Linked DNA regions of Methylocaldum szegediense. The protein of the gene in region 2 interacts with the protein of the main gene of each other region in a pairwise test. Links are inferred from orthologs where the notes say so. Each region holds a gene or a part of one and is shown on either strand. Other genes may lie near its edges.

Evidence for each region.
Region 1: the proteins of QEN43_RS04530 (region 2) and def interact in binary tests that used the Escherichia coli proteins (3 or more experiments, as listed by UniProt). The link is inferred for Methylocaldum szegediense from one-to-one orthologs.

Annotation. Positions count from the first base shown.
Region 1 is NZ_OX458333.1:1,630,255-1,647,465, forward strand. The notes cover bases 14,436-17,211. They hold def (peptide deformylase), read right to left. Parts: upstream 16,206-17,211; coding sequence 15,666-16,205; downstream 14,436-15,665. Other genes in these bases: rsmB (16S rRNA (cytosine(967)-C(5))-methyltransferase RsmB), read right to left, coding at 14,436-14,622; fmt (methionyl-tRNA formyltransferase), read right to left, coding at 14,622-15,545; QEN43_RS06990 (LysM peptidoglycan-binding domain-containing protein), read left to right, coding at 16,408-17,211. In the rest of the region: QEN43_RS06915 (cupredoxin domain-containing protein), read left to right, coding at 1-406; QEN43_RS06920 (hypothetical protein), read right to left, coding at 988-1,278; QEN43_RS06925 (ferritin-like domain-containing protein), read right to left, coding at 1,514-2,254; QEN43_RS06930 (hypothetical protein), read right to left, coding at 2,285-3,448; QEN43_RS06935 (hypothetical protein), read left to right, coding at 3,943-4,320; translational GTPase TypA, read right to left, coding at 4,486-6,306; QEN43_RS06945 (rhodanese-like domain-containing protein), read right to left, coding at 6,754-7,152; QEN43_RS06950 (class I SAM-dependent methyltransferase), read right to left, coding at 7,203-7,790; Trk system potassium transporter TrkA, read right to left, coding at 7,799-9,172; QEN43_RS06960 (sigma-54-dependent transcriptional regulator), read right to left, coding at 9,234-10,598; QEN43_RS06965 (sensor histidine kinase), read right to left, coding at 10,602-12,788; QEN43_RS06970 (DUF4390 domain-containing protein), read right to left, coding at 12,770-13,327; more of rsmB, read right to left, coding at 13,330-14,435. UniProt on the Escherichia coli protein: Removes the formyl group from the N-terminal Met of newly synthesized proteins. Requires at least a dipeptide for an efficient rate of reaction. N-terminal L-methionine is a prerequisite for activity but the enzyme has broad specificity at other positions.
Region 2 is NZ_OX458333.1:1,059,701-1,069,306, forward strand. What follows is about bases 6,542-9,515. They hold QEN43_RS04530 (aspartate-semialdehyde dehydrogenase), read right to left. Parts: upstream 8,553-9,515; coding sequence 7,530-8,552; downstream 6,542-7,529. Other genes in these bases: QEN43_RS04525 (FimV/HubP family polar landmark protein), read right to left, coding at 6,542-7,421; leuB (3-isopropylmalate dehydrogenase), read right to left, coding at 8,571-9,515. Outside these bases: QEN43_RS04515 (putative bifunctional diguanylate cyclase/phosphodiesterase), read left to right, coding at 4-1,842; mrcB (penicillin-binding protein 1B), read left to right, coding at 1,991-4,240; more of QEN43_RS04525, read right to left, coding at 4,476-6,541; more of leuB, read right to left, coding at 9,516-9,606.

The DNA.
Region 1 (17,211 bases), 580 kb from region 2 along the record:
CTGCGACATTGCTCAACATATGGAGAAAGGAATGAAAGGACAACTGGTCGTGGGTAAAGGTAGCGGTACGTTCCCCAGCATTCCCGGTCTAACCGATTTCGCCGTCCCCGATAATTACGCACCGATGGAGACGGTAGCGGCTACATCCGTACAACCGGTGGCGTCAGCTCAGCCAGCGGTCAACCAACCGTCAACTACACCTGAGCCCCAGTCAAACACCGGTATATTTCTTATCGGCCTAGCACTCGGCTTGTTCGGCACACCATTTGCCGTCAGCAATTTCAGACAGCGTTTCAAAGGAATGAGCTCGAAAGACGTTGTCCTCTACGGAGCCAATCTCGGCAAGAGCTTGTTTGATCAAGCGGTCCATTTCATCGTCTCCACCTACCGCAGCTTTAAAAAGTAAGAAGCGGACCGCAGTCCCCGTTGCGAGGTTCTCTTTCAGGTTAGAAGAGAACCTCGCAAACAGGTAGAGTTCTCTCGCCTTCTCCTTCCAAAGCGCAAAGCTATTGGTTTTAGCCCTTGGGCCGCATCGGCTTCGTTCATCGACAGCTGGCTTGCTTTAGCTTCTAATATCGCGGTTGCGATGGCGTAGCGCCTCCAGAAAATTTTTCAGACACGCCTAATTGATCACCCGCGGCAAGAAGCTGTGTTCGTCCGGTTCCACATCCGATAGTCCACGATCGTACCAGTGCTGGTCAGTTTCCCCGTCGATGCCATCAATTATCGGGGTGGACAAACGCCCTCCTCCGGCACACCCAACTAGCGCGCCCTATACACCCGTCGGCGATTTTCCGTATCCATCGCTCCCGAGCGGCATCGACATCACTAGTCTCGCCGATAGCATGCCGACTCGATAACGCTCCTACACGCTCGGCAACAAGCGATGCAGCACCACCGCCGTATATCGCCGAGGTGCCAGCGGAGACAGTCATTTGTTGGATATTTCCGTTAATTGAAGTGATTTTCATTGACACCTCTGATGTTTTAGTCCTGGAAGCCCTCCAGAACCTTAAGGGTTTTAGCCTTCACTGCGGCGGTGTGTCCCGTTTTTGCCAGCGTCACGCATGCACGGACGAAACCTGCTCCGATGAGCCTGGTGCCGCACGTGGCTGGCTGTTTTTGCAATAGTCCCACGAAGAGGTCAAGCGCTGACTCCGACACCTTCCAGTCATCACGGAGTCTTGCATGCGAGGCATTCAGCCACTCGCCGAAGTCCTCTGCCGATATGTCGGAACCGCTCCACTTGCGCAGCCGGGAGAGCAATGGTGAGGTCATTAATATCGAGCTGAAGCAAACCGCGTAATTTTCTCAAAACTGCAACGTCCAAGGACGCTCTACTCCGCGCCATCGGAAACTCCGAGCGGATCAGGAGATTCACCGGAGCTATGACGCCAACCGGGCGATAGCGAATTTCTTCGACAAGGCAGTCATCCATGCCGGCTTGCAGCCGCTCCCGAGTTCGGCCTTTCCGTGTGCGAAAAGCCGAACCCGAGACCGCCGCACGGCGCTGCTAGGTCACCGATACTCCGGCCTGCGCCAACGCGGACTGTTCGTGCCAGTACCGTACTTGCCTCAGATGATCGTCTTCCTCGGCTAATGCCGTCCGAAAATCGGTCGCCATTTCGTCGAGGCCCAACTCGCCCGCCAGCCGGATCAGCATTTCCCAGCCCGCGTGATCTACCAGTTCGGCGGTAAGCATCGCTTCCAACGACTGATCTACAGAGGTGCGCGGATCGCTCAAAACCTTGAGCACCCCACTTGACGCGACCGCGCTAACATCCGCCCCGGGCGTCTGAGTCGTCGGATCGGCGCCTAACGATTCCAGTGCCTTGGCCACCAGCTTGAAATGCTCGGCCTCTTCACGCCGAAAACGTTTGAGCGTGTCGATGGAAACCGGCGAACCGACCTCCGCAGCGGTTTCACACTTGTTAATGAGATAGTCATAAAGGCGTGTACCGGTACGCTCGAATGCCAAGCGTTCGCCCAGTTTATCGATCAGGACCTCCGGATGTTTGCCGGTCAGTTTCTGGAGAGTTGCCTGAGCCATTCCCTTCAGCGTACCCGGTGCCGGCACCGAACCGATGGGTTCCGATTCCCGAATGTAGGTGCTATCGAGCGCTGCAAGCGCCGATTCGTCGCCGGACGAACTCGGCGGGACCGATTGTGCTGCATCGATCATCCGCTGGCTGTCTGCCGGTGACATGGCGATGCCGGTACGATTCTTGGTGCTCATCTCCACTGATTTTTCCATAGTTCCACTCCTCCTGCGGTTTCTTGCGGTTCAGGCGACCCTTCGATTCAGCTCGGTGCCGGGAGACCACTGGTATCCCGCCGCCACCGTTTGTGAAGGCGACCCTTCCGAATTCATCTGGCGCCGGTATTCCAAGGACGCGGCGTCCTCCTGGGCCTTGTCGACGAATTGCGTACCCCGCGTGCGCAAATCGAGTTCTTGGTCGAGTACCTTGCGTACGAACTCGCGGTTGCTCTTGAATGGGATCGGATCCGGAAGCGTGTCTGAAATCACCTCGGCCGGATCCCGTCTTTCATACGTCTTGAACAGTTCCGACACATAGGCGAAGTGTCCAAGCTCATAATCCAGGAAACGCTCCCAGATCGCTTTGATACGCGGATTGGATTCCTGTTCCACGCAGCTGTAGTAGTTATAGGCTTCGGTCGCTTCGTGCAATAACCATTTTTCGAGCCAGGCTTCGGTCGGATCGATGATCGACTCATATTGGGTGACATGTTGCTCCTCGATCGAGGCGATTTCCGCGTACAGCTGCCGCGCGACCGGATCCGCATAGGTGGGTCCGATGTTGGCGTAGAAATCATGGGTTTGATATTCCGCAGCCATGATCGTAGTGGCGTGCAGCTTGCTGATCGCGGCGGCCTTGGTTCGATCGTAGTGCTCGCGCAAATCGTTCTCCGGCGCTCGATGCTCGTCCACGGTCGGCCTTCCCGGAATGATGTCCGTGTGGGACTGCAAAATGTTGTTCGCGTCCTTGCCCTCGAGCCTATCGAGCAGCGCCGCATAGCGGTAAAGGTGGTCGAAATCTTCCAGTAACCCGAAGCGGTAAACCTGAGCCAAATAGCTGTCGGGCTCGTTCTGCGCAACGGCTGCCGTTACTTCGACCGCGACTTGCTCGTAGGCGATCGTTGTCTCCAACGGCGAATGATCCGCGGAGATGAGCCAATTGACAGTTGTCTGCTGATGCTGTTCCGTGCGCCTGACCTTTGCCAAGGGTACCTGTAAGTCTTTGTTCATGCGTGCGCACATATGCTGAAAACGTAGCGCCTCGGTTTCTAATCCGTTCATAAGGATGATCCTGACCCGAGTGAATGCCTCGTCATCAAGCTTGCTGATGGGCTTCTGAACAATGTCTTTCCATGTGAACTTCTGCTTTTCAAGGGGAACTCCCCTCGAATCGAAAAGTTTTACGGCCATAACGCCTCCTGTCCAAATGTAGGTAGGTCCGTACTGAAGTATGGCGTTTCGTTTTCGAAACACTCTTGAGTATGACTGTGGTGAAATGAACGGATTCAGGCGTTTGTCCTACGTGTATTCACCTACCGGGAACGACCGACCGCTCGTTTTCGGCTGTTGAAAAGCTTATCTGTGTGGGCCGTCCGCTCTGCACCTGGCTGCTTCGGCTACCGATCCTCCGGCAGCCTGTTACCAAAGCTTCCCTCGGGTATAGGCCAACTCCTCGCCTGGCCACGTTGCACCCATCAAAAGTTCCACCACCCGCTACCTGACCGTAGCGAATTGGACCGGGTACCTGTAAACTGGCACGCCCGGGAGGAGGGGTGGCGCTTTCTTGCGCCTTAGGAGCAACGAGGAAGCTTGCTGGTGGATCCATAGGATCGACCAGACGATTAGGCAGACATTTTTGTGCGGCAGTTCGAGAACCGAGGCGCTAAAGATTTAGGGGATCAACTATGAAAAAAGCCGGGTTGATCGCTGTGGGATTGCTCGCAGCAATATTTTGGGGCGATGTACTGCTGGATGCTTTTGTTACGGCGGTCGAACTTTTGCTCGAGACCGTCGAATTGATTACCGAGCATGCCCTGGAGGCTCTCCTTGCCCTCACCCCGTACGAAGCCCAAGCGGTTACCGCATGGCTCGGGCTCGGAATCCTAATCGTCGTTCTTTTTTTCGCATTCAAGAAGCTGAATTTGGTCTATCAGCGCGCCAAGTCGTTTTTTCCCGTTTGGTGGCAAGCTCAAAGAGAGCGGGTCCGGTTCAGCTGGACCGGAATAACCTGGCAGCTCGCTCTGACAGGAATAACACTGATGCTCCTGCTCCTTTACTTTTAGGGCATTTTCATCCCGCTGTTCTGAGCAGCCAAGGCGATCACCCATCGGGTTCGACCGCCGCCGCGATACGTGATACTGCTCCAGCGGGATAATCGACTGGTGGGCTCAGAATTTTCGACCGTCTGCGCAGGTACGGGCAGCCGCGAATGGTGCCTCACGGCCACTTCAGGCTCCCGCTGCGCGGCTGGCCTTCCTGCGCTCGTGCTCCAGGAGCAGCTTTTTTCTAAGGCGGATCGATTTCGGCGTCACTTCCACCAGTTCATCGTCATCGATGAATTCCAGAGCCTGTTCCAGGGTCAGCTTGATGGGCGGAGTCAAGATAATGTTCTCGTCGCTGCCCGCGGCACGGATGTTGGTCAGCTGCTTGGCCTTGGTGGGGTTCACCACTAGATCGTTGTCGCGGGAATGGATGCCGATAATCATGCCCTCGTAGACTTCCGTGCCGTGTTCGATGAACAGCCGTCCGCGCTCCTGCAGGTTGAACAGCGCATAGCCCAAGGACTTGCCCGTCACCATGGAAATCATTACGCCATTGGTACGCTGTCCGATCTCGCCCTTCTTGACCGAACCATAATGGTCGAAGACATGATATAGAAGCCCAGTGCCCGAGGTGGCGGTCATGAACTCGGTCTGAAAACCGATGAGCCCGCGTGACGGGATCATGTATTCCAGCCTTACCCTGCCCTGCCCATCCGGCATCATGTTCAGAAGATCGCCTTTGCGCTCGCCCAGTTTCTCCATCACGGTGCCCTGATTCGCTTCCTCCACCTCGATGGTAACGAATTCATAAGGTTCGCAGAGTTCGCCGTCGATTTCCTTGATGATGACCTCGGGACGCGACACCCCAAGTTCATAGCCTTCGCGCCGCATGTTTTCGATCAGAATGGAGAGATGCAGTTCGCCGCGTCCTGAAACTTTAAATTTGTCCGGATCCGACGTCTCTTCCACACGCAAGGCGACGTTGTGCAGCGTCTCGCGCTGCAAGCGTTCACGAATTTGGCGCGACGTGACAAATTTGCCCTCCTTGCCCGCAAAAGGCGAGTTGTTGACCTGGAAGGTCATGCTGACCGTAGGCTCGTCCACGGCTAAAGGCGGCAGCGGCTCGACGCAGTCGACGGCACACACGGTATCGGAGATTTCCAGAGCATCGATGCCGGTGAAGGCGATGATGTCGCCGGCATTGGCCTCGGGCACCTCGATCCGCTCCAGCCCCTTGAACCCGAATACCTGCAGGATGCGCGCGTTGCGCTGCCGGCCATCGCGGCTGACGACGGTCACTGGGGTATTGGTCCTGATCGTACCGCGCTGAATACGGCCGATCCCGATCACGCCGACATAGGAATTGTAATCCAGCTGACTGATCTGCATCCGGAAGGCACCCTCCGTGTCGACCACGGGTGGCTGCACCTTGTCGATGATGGTTTGGAACAGGGGGTCCATATTGCCTTCCCGGATTTCCGGGCTGAAACCCGCGTAGCCGTGCAGAGCCGAGGTGTAAACCACCGGAAAATCCAGCTGTTCCTCAGTCGCTCCCAGCCGGTCGAACAGATCGAAAGTCTGGTCCAGCACCCAGTTGGGACGGGCACCGGGGCGGTCGATCTTGTTGATAACCACGATGGGCTTTAAGCCCAAAGCGAATGCCTTTTGCGTCACGAAACGGGTCTGCGGCATGGGTCCGTCGACCGCATCGACCAGCAGCAGCACCGAATCCACCATGGACAACACACGCTCCACTTCGCCACCGAAATCGGCGTGTCCCGGGGTGTCGACGATATTGATGTGATAACCCTTCCAATCGATAGCGGTATTCTTGGCCAGGATGGTAATCCCGCGCTCCCTTTCCAGGGCATTCGAGTCCATGACCCGTTCTTCCACTTTTTCGTGCGCGGCGAACGTGCCGGATTGCTGGAGTAGCTTATCGACCAGCGTGGTCTTGCCGTGGTCTACGTGGGCGACGATGGCGATATTGCGTAGTTTTTCGACCATAAATCTGGAAAGGCAGATAAACGCGGGGGAGCTAAGTAAAACTCGCTATTTTACCAGATTAGCGGCTTTCTCAGTTCCGAGCGACGTTTTTCCACATAATGCTGGAGTTGCGACCACTAGCCCCGTCCAGTTTGCGCTACGTGGGACATTACGTCGGATAAGGAAACAAACAAATACTAGATAGGGTGCTTTTCAGTTTGATAGCTTGAGTGAGCCCGGGAAGCCGGCGGCTTGCGACGATCTCCGCGGTTCCGTCGTCACCGGAGCCGACTAGGCCAAGACGGCGGTCATCGGGCGGGACGCAAAAAAATTCCCGATATCCCTTCTTCGTTCAGCGTCAACTGATCGCATGCCCAGCAGCGTTCGCGTCGGCGATGCGCCTCCCGGAAGCGGGCTTTCCCCAGCTCCGAGGGGCGTATCGTATGGAAAGTCGGGCTCCCTCCCCTCTCAGCTCTGCTCCCAGGGAAGGCCGTGATAACGCCATCCGCCCACGCTGCTCCGGTGCTTGTGCTCGTCCAGAGGACCCTCGAAGCCTTGTTCGATATTTGTCACATCCGAGTAACCGGCACTCGCTAGCACCTTCGCGGCTTCAAGCGAGCGCTGTCCGCTACGGCACAGAACGAACAGCGGCGTATCGGCATTCGGAACGGCTTGGCGGACGCGCTCGACGAAATCCGGGTCGGGTTTCCAGTCCGGAGCTCTTTTCCACGGAATATTGACCGCGCCACGAGGATGCCCCACGTAGGAAAACTCCAAGGGATCGCGGACATCCAAGAGCACAGCTTCAGTTCTTTTTTGGAGAACATCCCACGCTTCGGGCGGCGTGAGGCTTTTTACGGTTGACATCGATTCACTCCTTCTGGTTCAAACGGACCGGACACACGTCTCGAAATCCACTATGTCTTCCGGCCTACGAAAAAAGCCTGGTTGCGGGCGCCACGAGCGGGATCGCCGATTTGCCCCTCTTCTCGATAAAACACCAGCCTGAGACTTGAGAACAAGCGCAGCAATTCATTCGTATCGAGCAGGAAAGCCGGGTTTGTCGGCCCGACCTCCGCTACCTTTTCACGCGTGTAAGTCTGATAAAACAGTAAGCCGCCGGGCTTCAATGCCGCACTGATGGCAGGCGCCAAGGATCGTTCCAGAAAACGGCTGACGACGATGACATCGAACGATTCCTCCACCGGTGGGCATTCCATGACGTCCCGAATCTCGCTGCGAAGAGCCACACCAAGCCGCCGGGCATAAGCGTTCAAACGGCGGATCGCTTCCGGAGAAATATCCCAGGCATGGGTGTCCAGCCCTTGCTGCGCCAAGAATAGTGCGTTTCCACCCAGCCCACAGGCAAAATCCAAGGCAATCCCGGCAGCCGGAAGAAGATGGGCGTTGTCCGCCAGGACCGGCGCCGGTTCCGGAATTGCATCACCCGTTTCGCGGTAGATGCGGTCCCATTTATTGCGAATCGCTGCTCCGCCTTCGTTCATACAAGCGATTAAAACGGTGGTTCGGTCGCCTGAAAGATTTGTTCGACCGTGGGGATCAGTTTCTTGTCGAGCAGGAACATGATGACATGATCACCCTCCTCGATCACCGTGTCATGGTGAACCTGGATCACTTCGTCGCCCCGAACAAGCGCACCCATGACCACGCCTGGCGGAATCTTGATCTTATTGATGGGAATGCCAACCACCTTCGAACTGCCCCGCCTCCCGTGAGCGACCGCCTCAATCGCTTCCGACGCACCGTGCCGTAGCGAGTGGACCTGAACGATGTCACCACGCCGAACGTAACGCAGTAAAGCACTGATCGTCGCTTGCTGCGGGGACAGGACCAGATCTACGAGCGAAGAATCGACGAGGTCTGCATAGGCGCTCTTGTTCACCAGGCTGATCACCCGGCGGGCGCCTAGGCGTTTGGCCAGCATGGCCGACAAGATATTCGCCTCGTCGTCGTTGGTAATGGCGCAGAAAATGTCAGTGTTCTCGATATTCTCGCTGAGCAGAAGTTCCTTATCCGAAGCATCGCCGGCCAAGACCACGGTATTGCTCAGGTCGGCGGCGATCTTCTGGGCTCGCTTATAGTCTTTTTCGATCAGCTTGACCTGATAACGTCCTTCCAGCGCCTGAGCCACACGCTTGCCAATATGTCCACCGCCGGCGAACATCAATCGCTTGTAAGGTCGTTCGAGCTCCCTGAGTTCGCTCATAACCGCTTTGATTTCCTCGGACGAGGCGGCGAAGAAGACCTCGTCACCCGACTGAATGATCGTCTTCCCGTTGGGAATGACCGGCTGGCCGTTGCGAAAGATCGCCGTGATGCGCGCGTGCACATTGGGCATGTGCTGATGAAGTTCGCGAATCTCCCGGCCGACCAGAGGCCCTCCCTGATGAGCCTTGACCGACACCATCCGGACCCGCCCTTCGGCAAAATCCAGCACCTGGGAAGCTCCCGGATATTCGAGCAGCCTCTGGATGAACTGGGTGATGATCTGCTCCGGGCTGATGACCACATCGATCGGAATGGTTTCGGGCGAAAAAATGCCGGGATAGCTGAAATATTCGATGGCGCGGACGCGGGCGATTTTTCGCGGAACCTTGAACAGAATATCCGCCATCAAACAGGCCAGCATATTGGTTTCATCATCGCTGGTCACAGCAATGAGCATATCGGCCTCATCCGCCCCGGCGCGCTTCAACACCGTGGGATGCGCCGCATTGCCCTGAACCGTGCCGATGTCGAAGCGGTCCTGCAAGTCCTTCAATATGGCCGGCTGCGTGTCGACCATGACGATATCGTTCGCCTCGCTGGCCAGGCTGGCGAGCACGCTGCTTCCAACCTGCCCGGCGCCTAGGATGATGATTTTCATTATCGAGAGCAGGAACTGAGACGACGAAAACGGTTAGCGGCAAACGCGAGAACCACCGAGGCTACCGCTTTTCTCGAAATTTGATCCCCAAAGCATTGAGCTTCCGATACAGGTGGGTGCGTTCGAGACCGATCGCATGAGAAAGGCGGGCAACGCTTCCGCTGTATTTTTCCAGGTGATATTCGAGATATGCCTTTTCGAACCTTTCGCGCGCCTCCTTGAGCGGCAGGTCGTAAAAATCGGGTTGGCCGGCAACCGCGTCGGCTTCTCCCAAGGACTCGCCCAGAGCGGCTTTCACTTCGTCCAGCTCGACCTCGTCCCCGCTACCCAGGATCAACAGGCGTTGCACGAGGTTCTTGAGCTCGCGAATGTTGCCATGCCACGGATAGTGCCGCAAAAAATTCTGAACCGGCACGGGAAACTTTCGGAATGGAAGTTTCTCCCGGCTCACGAAATAATCCACATAGAACCGCAGCAGCTCCGGTATGTCCTCGCTATGTTCGCGCAAGGGTGGAACCTTGAGCGTGACGATGTTCAAAAGATAATAGAGCTCACGCCGAAAACGGCCGGCCCGAACTTCTTCCTCCAGCGACTTCCGGGTCGACGCGATGATGCGCACGTCCACGGTGATCAGCTCACTCCCGCCGACCCGCGAAAACGAGCTCGACTCCAAGGCGCTGAGAAGGCGCAACTGGGTTTCACCTTCCATGTCGGCCACTTCGTCCAGGAATAGCGTTCCGCCGTGCGCCTGCTCCAGCAATCCGTAGTGAATCCGGCCATCTTCCACCCGGCCGAAAAACTCCTCCGCGGAGTACTGCGGTGCGATCGTACCCACCCCCACGTCTATGAAAGGACCGTCGCGCCGCGGGCTGTTGGCATGTAGATAACGAGCTAGGGTTTCCTTTCCGGTGCCTGGTTCGCCCACGAACAGCACCCGCGCATCATGCTGAGCCAGACGCTTGATTTGGTCGCGCAAACGCTCCATGGCCGCGCTCTTGCCGACCGGTTCAATCGGGATGTCGACGCGCCGCTTTAGCCCGATGTTTTCCCGCTTGAGTCTGGCGTTTTCCAGTGCCCGGTCTACGGTAACCAGCAGCTTGGCCATCGACAGCGGTTTTTCGAGAAAATCGTAAGCCCCGAGCCGCGTGGCTTCGACCGCCGTCTCGACCGTCGCGTGGCCGGACATCATGATGACGGGGCACAACTGGTCTTCCTGAAGCCATTCTTTCAGTAAGGTGATGCCGTCCTCGTCCGGCATCCAGATATCCAGCAATATCAGGTCCGGCATGCGCTCCGCCCTGCACTTGCGCGCGGCGCTCGCGTTTTCGGCTACGGCAACCTGATACCCCTCGTCTTCCAGAATTTCCTGAAGCAGTTGGCGGATGTCCGGCTCGTCGTCCACCACCAGAATGTTCGCTTTGACCACCTCTCAAACCTCCACCGCCATCCCGTGCGCCGCCGTCGATTCGGTCGCTATGGGTAGTCGTATGAGGAAGCGCGCGCCTTCGCCGCGCTCCGAAATCAGCCGTATGGTTCCGCCATGTTCCTCGACGATCTTCTTCACAATTGCCAATCCCAATCCGGTACCTTTCGATTTGGTCGTCACATAAGGCTCGAAAATCCGGTCGGCTTGCTCGGGTGGAATACCGGGACCCGAGTCGTGCAGCTCGATTTCCACGTAGCAGTGGCGGTTTTCTTCGACCTTTCGCGTCTTGATGTTCATTTTACCCAACACACCAGGGGCAATGGCCTCCTGAGCGTTCTTGATCATATTGTGCAGAACCTGCCGGATTCTGACGGGGTCTACATAAATCGGAGGCAAGGCCGGCACCAGATCGAGCTCGAATTCCAAACCGGATTGAGGCGGATAAAGCGCCACTACCTCCTCGATGAGCATGTCGATATCGATACGCTGCAATTGAATGATCGACGGCTTGGCGTACTCCGAGAAAGCATTGACCATCGTTTTCATTGCCTCGACCTGTTGCACGATGGTCCGGGTGGCGCGGTCCAGCACCTCGGCTTCTGCCGTTTCCAAGCTCTTCGACAGCTTGTGCTTGAGACGTTCGGCCGAAAGTTGAATCGGCGTGAGTGGATTCTTGATCTCGTGCGCCAAACGTCGAGCCACTTCACTCCACGCGGCCTGACGCTGAGCCTGGATCAGCGCAGTCACATCGTCGAACACTACGACGGCGCCTTGTGATTCACCGTCCGGACCGAACAGCGGCGTTCCCCGGCACAATAATTCCTGGCGACCTTTTGGCCCAACAAAGGGAATTTCTTCGCGCCAGATGCTTTTCTCTTTTTCCAGCCTGTTTCCCACGATCTGCATCAAATCGGTTAGATGCGGCTGTGCTTTCGTCAACTCATCGATCGTCGCGCCGACGCTCTTGTCGAGCTCGGCGTGAAGAATGGCGTTTGCCGCTTGATTGGCGGTCAGTAATCTCATCGATCCGTCGAAGCTCAACACGCCGGAAGATAGATTAGCCAATACGGTTTCCAGATAAGCGCGCTGGCGTTCCACCTCCTGCCGGGAGTGCTGCGCCTCGTCCCGCGCCTGGGCGATTTTCTGCGTCATCGCGTTGAACGACTCCACCAAGAAGCCGAGTTCGTCCTTGCGTCTCACCGGCAAGCGCTTCTCGTAATTGCCTTGAGCCACGGCTCTCGTGCCTTGGGCGAGATAGCGGACTGGGGCGACGATGCGGCGAATGCTGAGAAAAGCCGACCACATGGCCGCCAAGAGACTCAAAAGCAGCACCAACGACAGAGTCAGCGAAAATGTCAGCTTCAAGGATCCGCGCAGAAAGGTAAGCTCTTTGTAATGAACATACGCGTCCTCCACGGTTTTCGCGAGATCCGCCACACGCAAAGGCACTGGGTAAATGCCTTGCAGGTATTGCGCATCGTCTCCGGCAACGGACACAACCGCCCTGATCTGCAAGCCGTTGCCAACGTCGGATTCGAGCCCCACGTAGGATTTACCCTGCTTGACTTGGAGTAGGACGGCGGTTTCCGGAAAATCCGGAATGATTCTTCCGGTTTGGCTCCCGATAAACGCGATGATGCGTCCTTGCTTGGAAAAAACCGTTAGCTCTCCCTCTTCCGCATGACTGCGCAGTTCCGCCAAACGTATCGGCACCAGCCCTTCCGGCGACCCTTCCAAGCGTTGGGCCATCTGTTCGGTCTGCTTCAAAACGGCGCGCATACGTTCGTCCAAAGCCGCCTGCCCCAATTGCAGAGCGTCCTCCATGGCCTGGTCGATGCGAACGTCGAACCAACTGTCGATACTCTGCTGAAGGAACTGCATGGAGTAATGAAACACGATGGTGGCCGGGGCCAAGCTCAGCAGCGTGAACAAAAAGACCATGCGCAGCGTGAGATTGTAACCGGCCGCTTTCCGCTTCAACTGCTTCAGCAGCCAATAGACATTGGCACCCACCAACCCCAAGAGCAGCACCGATCCCAGCGAGTTGATCAAGACCAGCCAGGAATACATTTTTCCGAGCTGGGAGGCGTCTTGGGTCGCGGTGCTCATAAGATGAAGCGACACCAGAAGTGCCGAAAACAGCACCAGGATCGTCAGACTCAGCGGCGGTCTCAGTCTGCGACGCGCCATCGGTACCAGGAACTCCCGAGATACCAACTTGGAGAAACGTAGGCGACCGGTCGCAAAGGAAGCGGCAAGGACTCTATATCCAGATTCACCGACAGGCTCGCGTCGTATCGATTGCCCTTGACGATGCGATCGCTTGACAAAGCGAACCAGCCCCTGACCGCCCCCATAGCTTCCAGCAGAGCCCTCAGGCTCGCAAAGCTCTCAGTGTTTCCGCCATCGTGGATGATCTGGAACGACCTGCCCAGGGGATGATACAGAATCCGGAACCTACGGCTTTCGCTTAGGATCGTCTCATCCAGCCAGTAATGGCGGTGACGTTTGATCTTCAGCCGCATGACGAGCGTTAAAGGCACTCCGTGCTTTAGGGCTTCGAGGGCGGACTCGCTGAAACGATAATCGATATCCGCATTCAACGTGTAAATTTGCCCGGACGGTACGAACTCGGCGCGTATGATGCGGAACCCGTAATCCGCGCAAACGGCATCGAAGGCCAACAACAGGCCGACAAGAAAGCCCCATTGACGCAAACGGTGGAGCACTATCAGATTTTCGCTATACGAGCATAATAAAAACCGTCCATCCCCTGGTCTCCGGTCAATATCTGACGGCCATGGCTGACGGCCTCCCCCCACGTCGCCTTGATCGGCACATCCAACGCATCAGAGTGGGTCTTAAGAAACTCGGCGATTCTCGCTTCATTTTCCTGACGTAAAACGGAACACGTCACGTAAAGCAGTCTTCCGCCGGGCGCCAACAGCGGCCAGACGGCATCCAAAATTCGCCGCTGCAGGTCTTGCAATCCGACAAGGTCGTCGGGCGTACGCAATACCTTGATATCCGGATGGCGGCGTATCACTCCGGTGGCGGAACAGGGCGCATCCAACAAAATCCGATCGAAGGCCCGACCGTCCCACCATGCGCTAGGATTTGTCGCATCGGCAGTTAGCACTTTGGCAGTCAGACCGGCGCGCGCGAGGTTGTCGTGAATCCTCACGACCCGCTCCGGAGAGACGTCGACCGCGACGACTTCTTTCAAATCGGGACAAGCTTCGAGAATATGCATCAATTTGCCGCCCGGAGCCGCACAAACGTCGAGCACACGCAAACCGGACTCCAGCTCCAGCAACGGTGCAGCTAATTGAGCGGCAGCATCCTGCACAGATACCCAACCTTTCGCGAAACCCGGCAGATTCTCGACCGGCACCGGGCTTTCCAAAACCACGGCCGTATCGCCTATCGGAGAAGCATAGGCCGAAATGCCTGCCCGGGCCAATTGATCCAGATAGGCAGCCCGCGTGATCGTCCGGCAGTTCACCCGCACAACCATGGGTGGTGCCAGATTGTTTTGCCGCAGAATCTCTGCATAACGGTCCGGCCAGTCCTGCTGTAACGCAGAAACCAACCATTCCGGATGAGCTTCCGCGATCGCCTCCCTTTCCGCTGACCGGGCTTCCAGCGTCGCTTGTTCCCGCAGATAACTACGCAAAATCCCGTTCAGAAACGGCTTCGCCCACGATTTTCGTCTTGCCGCCGATACCGTCTCGGTCACCGCAGCGTAGGGCTTCACCCGCATGTACTTCAGCTGATACAGACCGAGCATCGCCAGCATCCGGATGTCGAGATCCTTGACTGGCTTTCGAGTCAGCAGCGCGACCAGATAATCCAGCCGCCAGTACCAGCGCATGACGCCGTAGCATAGCGCTTGTACAAACGCACGGTCGTTTTCCCGAGGAATCTTGGGCAGGGTGGATTCGAGCGCCTGGTTAAGGGTTTTCCGTTCTCCGACAACCTGAACGAGCACATCGGCCGCGAGTGCACGTGAATTCAACTCCATCAGCCCAAGCGTTCCAATTTGACTGGATGAGCGTTCAAGAACGCCTGCGCCGACATCCGCTTCCCACCTGGAAGCTGCACTTCCAGTAGCCGTAGCACACCCTGGCCGGTCGCGACATCCAGCGTCCGATCGCGTTCCAGAAGCGTTCCAGGCTCGGCCGATGCTGGCTCATCCAGGCTTTCCGCCCGCCAAATTCGTAAGGTCTGCCCGCGGTAAGAGGTTTCGGCTACGGGCCAAGGATTGAACGCTCTGACGCGGCGTTCCAGCTCTACAGCCGGCATGTTCCAATCCAGACGCGCCTCATGCTTTTCGAGCTTCGCCGCATAGGTGACTTGGGTTTCATCCTGAACCTCCAGCCTCACCGTCCCGGCCTCGATCGCAGGCAATACCTCCGCCAGCGCTTCCGCACCGAGCCGAGCCAAGCGATCGTGCAGTTCTCCGGCCGTTTCCAAAGGCGCTATTCTGCAGATCTTCTTATGCAACATCGGACCCGCATCCAGCCGTGGTTCCACCTTCATAATGGTAATGCCCGTCGTCTCGTCGCCCGCCAGAATCGCCCGCTGTATGGGTGCGGCCCCTCGCCACCGCGGCAGCAAGGACGCATGGACATTGACGCAACCCAGCCGGGGAATCTCCAAAATCGGTTGGGGCAGGATAAGCCCGTAAGCCACCACCACCATCAAATCTGCTTTGAAAGATCGTAGCCGCTCCTGCTCCTCAGGGTCCTTCAGCGTCACGGGCTGATAAACGGAAACACCGCGCGACTGCGCCACCTCCTTGACCGGGCTCGGCTTGAGTTTCCACCCTCGACCTGCAGGGCGATCGGGTTGGGTATAGACCGCACAAACATCGTGCGGACTCTCCAAAAGCATTTCGAGGGTAGGAACAGCGAACTCCGGCGTACCGGCGAATACGATCTTCATAAGTGGAAACGGTGAATGGCTACGACGCAAGAGCGCGACCTACGCCGTCGCGCAGTTCATAGGCAGGACCCACTCTGCCTGGAGCGAATCCTTCTCCCGGCAAAATCGGGATATCCGGAATCAGACAGCCGCTCGTGCTTTTTTCTGCGGCTGTTGAGAAGCTCTCTGCCGCTGCTCCTTTTTCAGTTTCTTACGGATAAGCTGCCGTTTCAACGGCGAGAGATAATCGACGAACAACTTTCCATCCAGATGATCGATCTCGTGCTGGATGCACACGGCGAGAAGCCCATCGGCTTCCAGCTCAAAAGCGTCGCCATTTCGGTCCAATGCGCGAACCTTGACCGTTTCGGCTCGGGTTACCTTTTCAAAAACACCGGGGACCGATAGGCAGCCCTCGTCCATTTCCTCGCTTCCACTCTTCTCCACGATCTCGGGATTGATCAGGCAGACCGGGTTGTTCTTCTCCTCGGACACATCGATGACCACGATGCGTTTTTGGACATTAACCTGCGTTGCGGCAAGACCCACGCCGGGAGCCGCATACATCGTTTCGAACATGTCGTCCACCAGGCGCTTGATCGACTCGTCGACCTCTGCTACGGGAGCCGCCTTCTTGCGGAGCCGGTCATCGGGAAATTCGAGAATGGTTAAGATGGCCATAACAATAATTGTGGACGCAAAATGCGTAAGTCCAATTCAATGGAATTCTAACGAAATTCAACTAGACTTTGAACGCCGTCCATTAAGACTCGGTTCCTTTTTGAAAGTTGCACACACCCTATCGCAAACCGGGGCGTGCAGCGGGTCCGGCACTTCCCCACGCGAAAACGGTGGCGTACGCATGCGGCGAGCAGGAGAAAAGATGACGCTTCGAAGCTTTATGAGTATTGGTTTATCGTTCGTCGTCGGTACGGCGTTGGCCGATCATATTCAGCTCAATCCCGATCATCCCGACCGTTACACTGTAGTGCGGGGCGACACGCTCTGGGACATTTCTGGCAGATTCCTGAGCAAGCCGTGGCAATGGCCGGAGATTTGGCACAACAACCCGCACATCCAGAACCCCCATCTGATTTATCCTGGCGACGTGATTGCCCTGAGTTACGTGAACGGCGAGCCGCGCCTGCAAGTCGAGACGCCGTCCGAGGTTCGTCTGAGCCCGGAAGTCCGAGTCAGCCCTATCGAGCGAGCCATACCCGTCATCCCGATGGACGCGATTCGCCAATTCCTATCTCGACCTCGCGTGGTCAGTGAACGCGAATTGAGAGAAGCACCATACATCGTGGACTTCGTCGACGAGCATATCGTCGGCGGAAATGGAGACCGGGTATACGTGCGCGCCATCGAGGAAGGAACAACCCAGGCATTCACCGTGTTTCGACCGGGCACGCCATACAGGGACGCCGTCACCGGAGACATTCTCGGTTACGAAGCGGTTTACGTGGCCGACAGCCAACTGGAACGCGCCGGTGATCCAGCGACGCTACTGTTGACCCGCGGCGAGCGCGAAGCAATCATTGGCGACCGGCTCCTGCCGGTCGAGCAAGAAAAAATCCAGCTTCGGTTCGAGCCACATGCGCCCGATCGCCCCATGGAGGCTCACATCATCGGCGTCCTAGACGGCGTCTCGCAGATCGGTCAATACCAGGTCGTGGTGATCGATAAG
Region 2 (9,606 bases):
GTTATGACGCCAACCAACCAGTTCGGCGACAAGTTGATTATTATCGGCGAGCATAACGATCGTCATTGTGCCCAGATTGAATCCATTCTGTCCGATGCCGGTTTCGCAAATTTCATGGTCGTCTCTAACGGACGAGAACTACGGGACCAACTGAAACGATTCCAGCGTACTCCGGAAGACATCGGCCTCATCATTCTCAATAGCAGCCTGCCTGAATGTCAGGTAGATGAATTTTGTCTGTCTTTTTCGTCTATAGACGAAGGAATTGGTATTCCGGCGATCGTCTTTACCGAAGAATCGACCGAATTGGATAGCGCACAGATCCGCCGCCTGAATCAACTGAGCAGGCAAGGCGTCAGCTTGATCGAGAAACCGATCCGCGGCCGTGACTTCATACCCTTGGTCAACATGAGTTTGACACTGAGAAACGAGCGCCACCTGAGACGCAGCCAGGAGGAGCAACTTTTGAATGAACTCTCCGAACGCAAGATCATGGAAGCTCGATTCAAGTATCTGGTGGCTCACGACGAGTTGACCGGCCTTGCCAATCGGCGCAGCCTGGAAAAGAGACTTCAACTCGCCATCCATCGGTGCCGAAATTTCGATCAGGAGGGCGCGTTGCTGTATTTGGATTTGGACCGGTTCAACATGATCAACGATCTCGAGGGGCATGAAACCGGAGATCGGTTGCTGGTGGAGACGGTCAGCCTGCTGCACGGCACGCTAGAGCCGGATCACATTGCTGCCCGCATCGGTGCTGATGAGTTTTGCATACTCTTGGAAAACGTCACACAGCAGGAGGCCCTGGCTATTGCCGAACGGCTTCGCCAAGCTTTGGACGGATTCCGTTTTGTCACGGGACAGGACAGCTATCACATATCGGCCAGCATAGGCGTGACGCTCCTGGAATCGCGCCGCATAGCTAGCCATCCGAGTGTGTTGATTGCGGAAGCCCATCAAGCTTGCTACGTGGCGAAAGCGAACGGGCGGAATATGGTTCAGTTGTACAACGACAAGGACACGGAGGCCTACACTCGGCGCAGCGACATACTATGGGTGCCGTTGATCCGAGAAGCTTTGATGGAAAATCGCTTTTTTCTGGTGTTTCAACCGGTCGTCAGAGTTTCGGACGGCGCTATCACGCACTACGAAGTTTTGATTCGAATGCGAGGCAAGCGCTCGGACGTGTTTGCGCCTGGGGAATTCATCCCGGTCGCGGAGCGTATGGGTTTGATTCACCACATTGATCTATGGGTGGTCGATAAAGCGATCGATTTTCTGGCTTCACTGCCTGAGAATCAATCGCATGTAAGTCTTACGATTAACCTCTCGGGCGTGGCGTTTCAGGATCAGTCCCTGTTGCCACTGATCAAGCAAAAACTCGAGATGACTTGGATTTCCGCATCCCGGGTTGCGTTCGAGATCACTGAGACGGCGACGGTCGCGAATTATCAGCAAACTCGGGAGATGATCGCGCGCATAAGAGCACTGGGGTGTCATTTCGCTTTAGATGATTTTGGTGCCGGCTTTAGTTCGTTCGATTACATCAAGAAATTCCCCGTCGATTACCTGAAAATCGACGGGCAATTCATAAAGAATCTACTTCATGACGAAACCGACCAGGTACTGGTCAAGGCCATGATCGATATTGCCCGAAAGCTCGGGAAGAAGACCATCGCTGAGTATGTCGAGAGCCCCAAGGTTCTTTCCCTTTTGAAAACGCTGGGCGTAGATTATGTTCAAGGTTATCTGATCGGGAAACCGGAACCCTATCTGCTCGATAAAACGACAATCGCGATCGACGAGATCGCAGGTTCTTCACAGTCGACCCAAGCAGCGTAGCCGAATTTGCCGTTTTGGTGTCAGGTTCACTAGCTTAGGCCCTGATGGGCATCATCATTGTTCTCCCATGCGAAACATCAGACGTGGTAAGCGGTTACGCAAGACGCGGTCATCTACTTTGTCGTTGTTGAGCAGGTCATTCCGGCGTGTGTTGGTGTATTTATCGCCTTTTGTTGTCGCCGGCGCGGTCGGCTATCTGGCATACGTAGATCATACGGTGCGCCAGCAGTTTGAAGGGAAGCGCTGGTCTTTGCCCGCGCGGGTTTACGCGAGCCCGGTGGAGTTGTTTGCGGGCTATGAATTGAGTGCGGATCGGCTCGAATGGTTGCTCGAACAACTGAAATACCGATATGACCCAAATTTGGCATCGCAGGGGACATATTTCCGAAAGGGCAACGAATATGCGCTGAAGACACGAGATTTTCGGTTCTGGGATAAGTTGGAAACCTCGCGCAATATACGGGTGCGATTTGACGGCGGGCACATCAGCTCGGTCAGCGATGCCGTAGACGCCAGGCCGTTGGCATTGGTTCGCCTAGATCCGGTTCAAATCGGCAGTTTCTACCCCGCTTTGAAGGAAGACCGTATTTTGATCAAGCTCAATCAAGCGCCAGAGGTCCTTCTTAAGGCTTTATTTTCGGTGGAAGACCGGGAGTTTTACGAACATTTCGGAATTTCCTTCCGAGGTATCGCTCGAGCAATGTGGGCCAATATTCGCGCTGGAGCGATCGTGCAAGGCGGTAGCACCCTGACGCAGCAGTTGGTGAAAAACTTCTTCCTCAGCTCAGAGCGTACCTGGTGGCGCAAGCTTAACGAGTTGGTCATGGCTTTGGTGCTGGAAGCGCGGTACTCCAAGGATGAAATCCTTGAAGCCTATCTGAATGAAATCTATCTCGGTCAAGATGGGGCCCGAGCGATACACGGTTTCGGTTTGGCGAGTCGCTATTATTTCAGCCGCTCGCTGGAAGAGCTGGAACTCCACCATGTCGCTCTGCTGGTGTCCCTGGTACGGGGACCTTCGTATTACGATCCGTTCCGATGGCCGGAAAAGGCGCGGAAGCGCAGGGATCTAGTATTGGACGAGATGGTCAAACAGGGACAGCTTTCGGCGAGTGAGGCTGCGGCAGCGAAGGCCAAGCCGCTAGATGTGGTGAAGAATCCGCACCAAGCCATCAGCCGTTATCCCGCGTTCCTGGATTTGGTCAAGCGACAGTTGCAGAACGAATATCGTCCCGAGGACCTGACCTCCGAAGGGCTTCAGCTGTTTACGACTCTCGATATCTTTGCGCAGCATTATCTCGAGTCTGCCGTTGAGACTACGCTGGCAAAACTCGACAAGCAGACTCGGTCGACGCAATTGGAAGTCGCCGTGGTCATGACTCGCCGGGCTACGGGAGAAGTCGCCGCATTGATGGGATCAAGAGATCCGCAAAATGCAGGGTTTAATCGCGCGTTGGATGCGGAACGTCAGATTGGTTCGCTATACAAGCCGGTCGTTTATTTGACGGCGTTAGAGGAATCGCAACGTTATACGCTGGTTTCGCCCCTGCAAGACGTGGAGGTCCGTCTCAAGAACCCCGGGAGTCGACCATGGGCGCCGAAGAATTACGATCATCGGGAGCACGGTATCATTCCTTTGCATAAAGCCCTGGCGCATTCCTACAATTTGGCGACAGTCAATTTGGGAATGGAAGTGGGCGTTGCCCGTACGGCAGAAACGCTTAGACGGTTGGGCGTTGAAAAGCCGGTGGAGTTGGTGCCGTCGCTATTACTGGGCACGGCTGCGCTTACGCCGTTTGAAGTTGCCCAGATGTACCAAACGTTAGCCAGCGATGGCTTTGTGGTTCCTCTGCGGGCTATTCACGCGGTGGTTTCGCAAGAAGGAAAGACCCTGCAGCGCTACGGCATTAGAGTTAAGCAATCGATCGATTCGGCGGCCGTCTACCTCGTCGCTACCAACCTGCAAGAGGTGATGCGTGAAGGTACCGGGAAGCTTGCTTATTCCTATTTGCCCCGAAATTTCGATATGGCGGGGAAAACCGGAACGACCAATGATCTCAGGGATAGTTGGTTTGCTGGTTTCGCCGGCGATTACTTGGGTGTCGTGTGGGTTGGTAGGGACGACAATAAACCGGCAAAGCTCACCGGGGCTCAGGGAGCACTGCCGATCTGGGCATCTGTCATGCAAAAGGTGAGCAGGGAGCCGCTTGAATTAGAACCGCCCGAGAACATCGAATTCGTTTGGATTGACACTGCGACCGGACTGCGATCGGAGGAAAGTTGCCCAAGCGCGATCCGTTATCCTTTTATCGTCGGTTCTGCACCGGTAGCGGTCTCGCCGTGTGGTCGCCCGTCGATTCCGGCTGGCGGAGAATCGTGGGGTCGACCATTGTTCTAGATCGTTTCAATCGCGCTCGTAGGTCAAAATAGGCCTGGCGGCAATTGCTGCCGCCTTCGGTTCGGGTGAATGGATGCATGTTTAGTTGTAGATCGGCAATCCTGTGCTGATCAACCGGTTACCCCAGCTGCACCATCGGGAAAGGTGGCTTCGGCGCTCCCGAAGACACCGTTTGCGATTGGAAGAAACGTCTGCGTTACTCGCGAGTGTACGTACAAGTACGTAGGAAAACGCTCTAGGTTCTGCGGAGATGGGTGATGACGGATTTCGGCGTCGATGGCGCTTCTTGCAGGTTCAACTTATCCATCAGTGCGCTTGCCTCTGCTTTCTGTTGTTCGTTGCCCATCTCCAAAACGTCCATGAGCATATCCAGCGCCGATTGTTTATCATCCATATCCGCATAAGCCTTGGCCAAATCCAGTTTGGTTTCCATCGGGTCCATGTCAGTGAGCGGGGCGAAGTCATCGCTCTCTTCTTCCACAAGGCTTCCGATGTCATCCGTATCAAAAGTCTCCCCATCGCCTGGTATGGATGATGCCAGGTCGAATCCGAGCTCGGATGTTTCTAAGTTTGAGACGGACTCAGAGCCTTGGTTCGACGCTTGATCTTGCTGAGCATCGTTTCTGGCCAGCTCACGTAGGATATCATCGATAGATGGGTCCGTTTCGCCCTGGATCTGGCTTTCCGCGCGGAAGTTTGACCGGTCTGCATTAAAAGGAATCAGATTGTCGAGCTTCGGCAGTTCATTGCCAGTTTCCAAAACTTCAGCGTCAGCCTTGGAAGCTTCAGCATCTAAGGAAACGAAATCAAAATCCAACATTTCATTGTTGGAGGCGGTTACGACGTCGCCCGACTCCGTCTTATTCTCGTGCGTTGCCGTTGCGGCTAAGTCCGGCACGGTATCGTCCGTGGCATTTCCGGATGCCTGCGAGTAGTGCTGGCCTTGGGAATCGGTCTCCAACTTGCCGGTATCGAACTCGATCAAATTCTCGAGATCCGAGTGTTCCTCTTTAGCGTGACTGGTGCCAACGACAGGCTCTTCTTGTAATTCGATAGTGTCCAAATCGACAACGGATTGTTTGTCGAGTGACGTGGGAGGTACGTCGGAGCTGTTCACATCGATTTGGAAGTCCAAGGAAACATGCTTTTCCTCGGCGGACTTAGATGTCTCCGTTACCTCGTCGTCGAAACGCTTCAAATCCTCGATCAACTCGTCGGTGAGGTCGATAGCGCCAAGCACCTCGCTCGGGTTTGAACCGAAGACCGGAACCGGGCTCGTGGACGACGAACCAGCAAAGAGCGGACTGCCGGGACATAGCTCCCGCCCCATCTCCACCACGTTTTCCCAGAAGCTCGCATTGCTGTCCTTGCCTTGTGCTTTCAGCTCTTCCGCAAAACGCTCGAAAGCTTCGCGATTTTCGGTGGCGTAGTGGATTTCCAGGAGTTTCAGCTTGCATTCGTCCCGATCGGGATACTGCTCAATGGCGTTGCGGATTAAATCCTCGGCCTGCTTGTAACGGCCGTATGCCAAATAGACATCGGCTTCGGCAATTGGATCGATCTCGTCCGTTTCAGCGCCCAAAGCATCGAAATCACTGGGTGTAAACTCGCTCAGGAAAGACGTTTTCGCAGTGGCGGTGGAATCCGAAACCGTGGAGTCAAATTGTTTCAGTGTTTTCGATTTTTGTAGGTTTTCCTTTTCGGCCGCGATCAAAATACTTTCGGTTTCTTCGATCATGGCCGCTCGGCGGCGAGCGAGCAGCCAAGGTATGACTCCCAACAGCATCAGACCGGCCGCGCCACCGACAGCATAGGCGGGCTGTTCAAACAGCTCGTCCCAGATGCTGGTTTCCATAACCTGCGGAGCCGGGGTCGGCTTCGGAGGAGCAAGCTTCGGTTCTTCCGGCGTAATATCTGAGGACGGAGGCGGTTGAACCGCTTTCTCGGTGTCGTCCGTTGTTAGGGCAGGCTGTGTCTGAGCGTCGGTCGGGCTGGACGGTTCTGCCTTCTGTTCAGGTGTCGACTGAGCGCTTAATTGTTCGGGACTCGGGACATCTTTTCCGGTCGGCTCGGTCAGGGGCTGTTGTTCTTGCGATTGCTGCAGCAGAGCGATTTGTTCATCCTTGAGCGTGATCAGGCGATGCATCTCGTTCAGCTGCTGCTCGAGAGCTGACAGGCGGGAACGAAGTTCCTCGTTTTCTTGTTTGAGAGTTTCCGCGATTTCAAGCGCGATTTCGCCTTTGGATTTTCCGGTTCCGCCCGCAGTCCCAACCACGGCTTCTTCGTCCTTGGTCTTGTGGTCGGATGGGGCGAGGAGTTTGAGTTGGGCCTGAGTTGGACTCGTGGTGCTACCGTCAGCGTTCAGTTTTTGCTGTTTGCTGCTGCGGCTTGCGAGCTTTCCGGTTCTGCTGTCGTTCCACCGGGCAAGCTCTGCGCGCGCTTCAGAGCTAGTGACTTGCAGAATAAATTCGCGATCAGGAATTTTCAGGATTTCCCCCGCTTTCAGAGTATCCGGCGTGTCCCCGTAAAATGCTTGCGGATTATTTCTGTAGAGGGCAATGACCATTTGTTCGTGTGTAACGTCCGGGTCACGATTCACGAGTTTGGCGATCTCCCATAGCGTGGAATCTTTCTTGACCGGTCCATATTCGGACCCGCTGACCGAGCTTTCCGGCGCCGCGGACGCGGTCCGAGCCGTAGCACGAAGTGTGGTATTGCCGCGCGACGTATTTGTCTCGGCGGGTTGCCAGTGACGGTCCATCGGTTGCTCATAGACCGATGGCACATCAGCGTCGGCGAGCGCGTGGTCGGAAAAGGTAGCCGGCGGGTCCAGTAGCACGGTATATTCGCGAATCACGCGCCCGCGAGGCCAGTTAACCTCCACCAAGAAACTCACGAACGGCTCGCGCATGACATCGTTGGAACTGACTTCGATAGCGTAGCTGCCGTCGGGTTTCTGTACGGCGTTGAAGCGCAGCTTGGTAAGAAAATAGTGCCTCTCCAGTCCCGCTTTGGCGAAAGCTTCCGGCGAGGCTAGCGTGACCTTGACGTCCGCTAAGGAGTCGTCGCCGGAAAGCACCAACGGAATTTCGGCACTGAGGGTTTGATTCAATGTGGAGCGTAGCCTGATGTCGCCGATACCGAGCGCGCTTGTGCCCATTGGGGCCAACAGACTCATCATCGCCAAGGTTGTTGATAGCTTACGCACGTATTGCCGCTCCTTTATCCAATCGTTCCCGCGATTTGTGGTATAGCGGGACTTGCCTAGATTGCTGAAGGAAAGCTTAGACTAGATGAACGTTTTTACCAGCACCTCGGCGATCTGGATGCTGTTGAGCGCCGCGCCTTTACGCACGTTGTCGGCCACCACCCACAGGTTCAAACCACGCGGGTGGGAAATGTCTTCGCGGATCCGTCCGACGAAAACCGCATCGTGTCCGGCTGCCTCGGTTACCGCGGTCGGATAGCCGCCGGGCTTGCGTTCGTCGATCACCGTCACCCCGGGAGCGCGGCTGAGCAGGTCCCGCGCTTGTTCGGCGGTGATTTTTTCCCGGGTTTCGATATGAACCGCTTCCGAATGGCCGTAAAACACGGGTACTCGCACGGTGGTCGGATTCACCTGAATGCTGTCGTCGCCCATGATCTTGCGAGTTTCCCAGACCATCTTCATTTCTTCCTTGGTGTAGCCGTTATCCATGAAGATGTCGATCTGGGGCAGGGCGTTGAACGCGATTTGTTTCGGATAGACTTCGGGCTTGATAGGTTTGCCATTGAGCAATAGGGCGGTCTGATGGCTGAGTTCCTCTATCGCCTTTTTTCCGGTTCCGGAGACCGCTTGATAGGTGCAGACGTTGATGCGTTCGATACCCACGGCGTCGTAAATCGGTTTCAATGCGACCAACATTTGAATCGTGGAACAGTTCGGATTGGCGATGATGCGCCGCGTCTTGTACTGCGCGATGGCATCCGGATTGACTTCCGGGACCACCAGAGGGATATCAGCCTCGTACCGGAAACAGGACGTGTTGTCCACCACCACACACCCTGCTGCGGCCGCCTTAGGCGCGTAGATAGCGGAAACCGACGCGCCCGCCGAAAACAGGCCGATCTGCGCTTTGGAAAAATCGAACTCGGCCACGTCCTGGACGGTGAGATAGCTACCTTTGAATTCCACCCGCTCGCCGGCGGACCGGGAACTGGCCAAAGCGTACACTTCGCCGACCGGGAAGTTGCGTTCTTCAAGGATGGACAGCATGGTCTCGCCCACGGCACCGGTGGCCCCTAATACTGCAACGTTGTAAGATCTACTCATGGGAAAACTCGTTCGGAATCATCGGTTCAACGATCGTAAGGCCGATACGATGGCATCGCCCATTTCGGCGGTTCCGACCTTCTTCATACCTTCCGAATAAATGTCGGCGGTCCGATAACCTGCATCCAAGGCGGCGATCACCGCCTTTTCGATCCGTTCCGCGGAGGCGGCGTCGTCAAAACTGTACCGCAGCATCATCGCCAGAGAGAGCACCGTTGCGATCGGATTGGCAATGCCTTTGCCGGCGATGTCCGGCGCCGAGCCGTGAATGGGTTCGTACATGCCCTTGCTGTTTTTGTCTAGCGAGGCCGAGGGCAGCATGCCGATTGAACCGGTCAGCATGGCGGCGCAATCCGAAAGGATGTCGCCGAACATATTGTCGGTCAGCATCACGTCGAATTGCTTGGGTGCCCGCACCAGTTGCATCGAGGCATTGTCGACGTACATGTGGCTGAGTTGAACGTCCGGGTATTCGCGACCCACCTCGGTCACAACCTCGCGCCAGAGTTCCGTGCACTCCAGCACGTTGGCCTTGTCGACGGAGCACACGCGTTTATTCCGTTTTTGTGCGATCTGGAACGCGATGTGGGCTATGCGTCGGATTTCCGACTCGCTATAAATTAAGGTGTTGAAACCTTCCCGCTCGCCTTTTTCGTTGACGCGGCGTCCCCTCGGCTTGCCGAAGTAGATGCCGCCGGTCAGTTCCCGGATGATCATGATGTCCAGGCCCGAGACGACTTCGGGTTTCAGCGTCGAGGCCGCGACCAATTGCGGATAGAGAACGGCCGGGCGGAGGTTCGCGAACAGTTCCAATTCCGCTCGTAGCCCCAAGAGGCCGCGTTCCGGTCGTACCGAATAATCCAACGGTTCCCATTTCGGACCGCCGACCGCGCCCAGAAGCACGGCGTCGGCTTCCTTTGCCAATTTCAGGGTTTCCTCCGGAAACGGCGTGCCTTTGGCATCGTATGCGGCGCCGCCGATCAGAGCTTCTTCCGTTTCGACGTCGAGTCCGAATTCTCGTCTTAAGCAGTCGAGAATTTTTGACGCCTCGGCG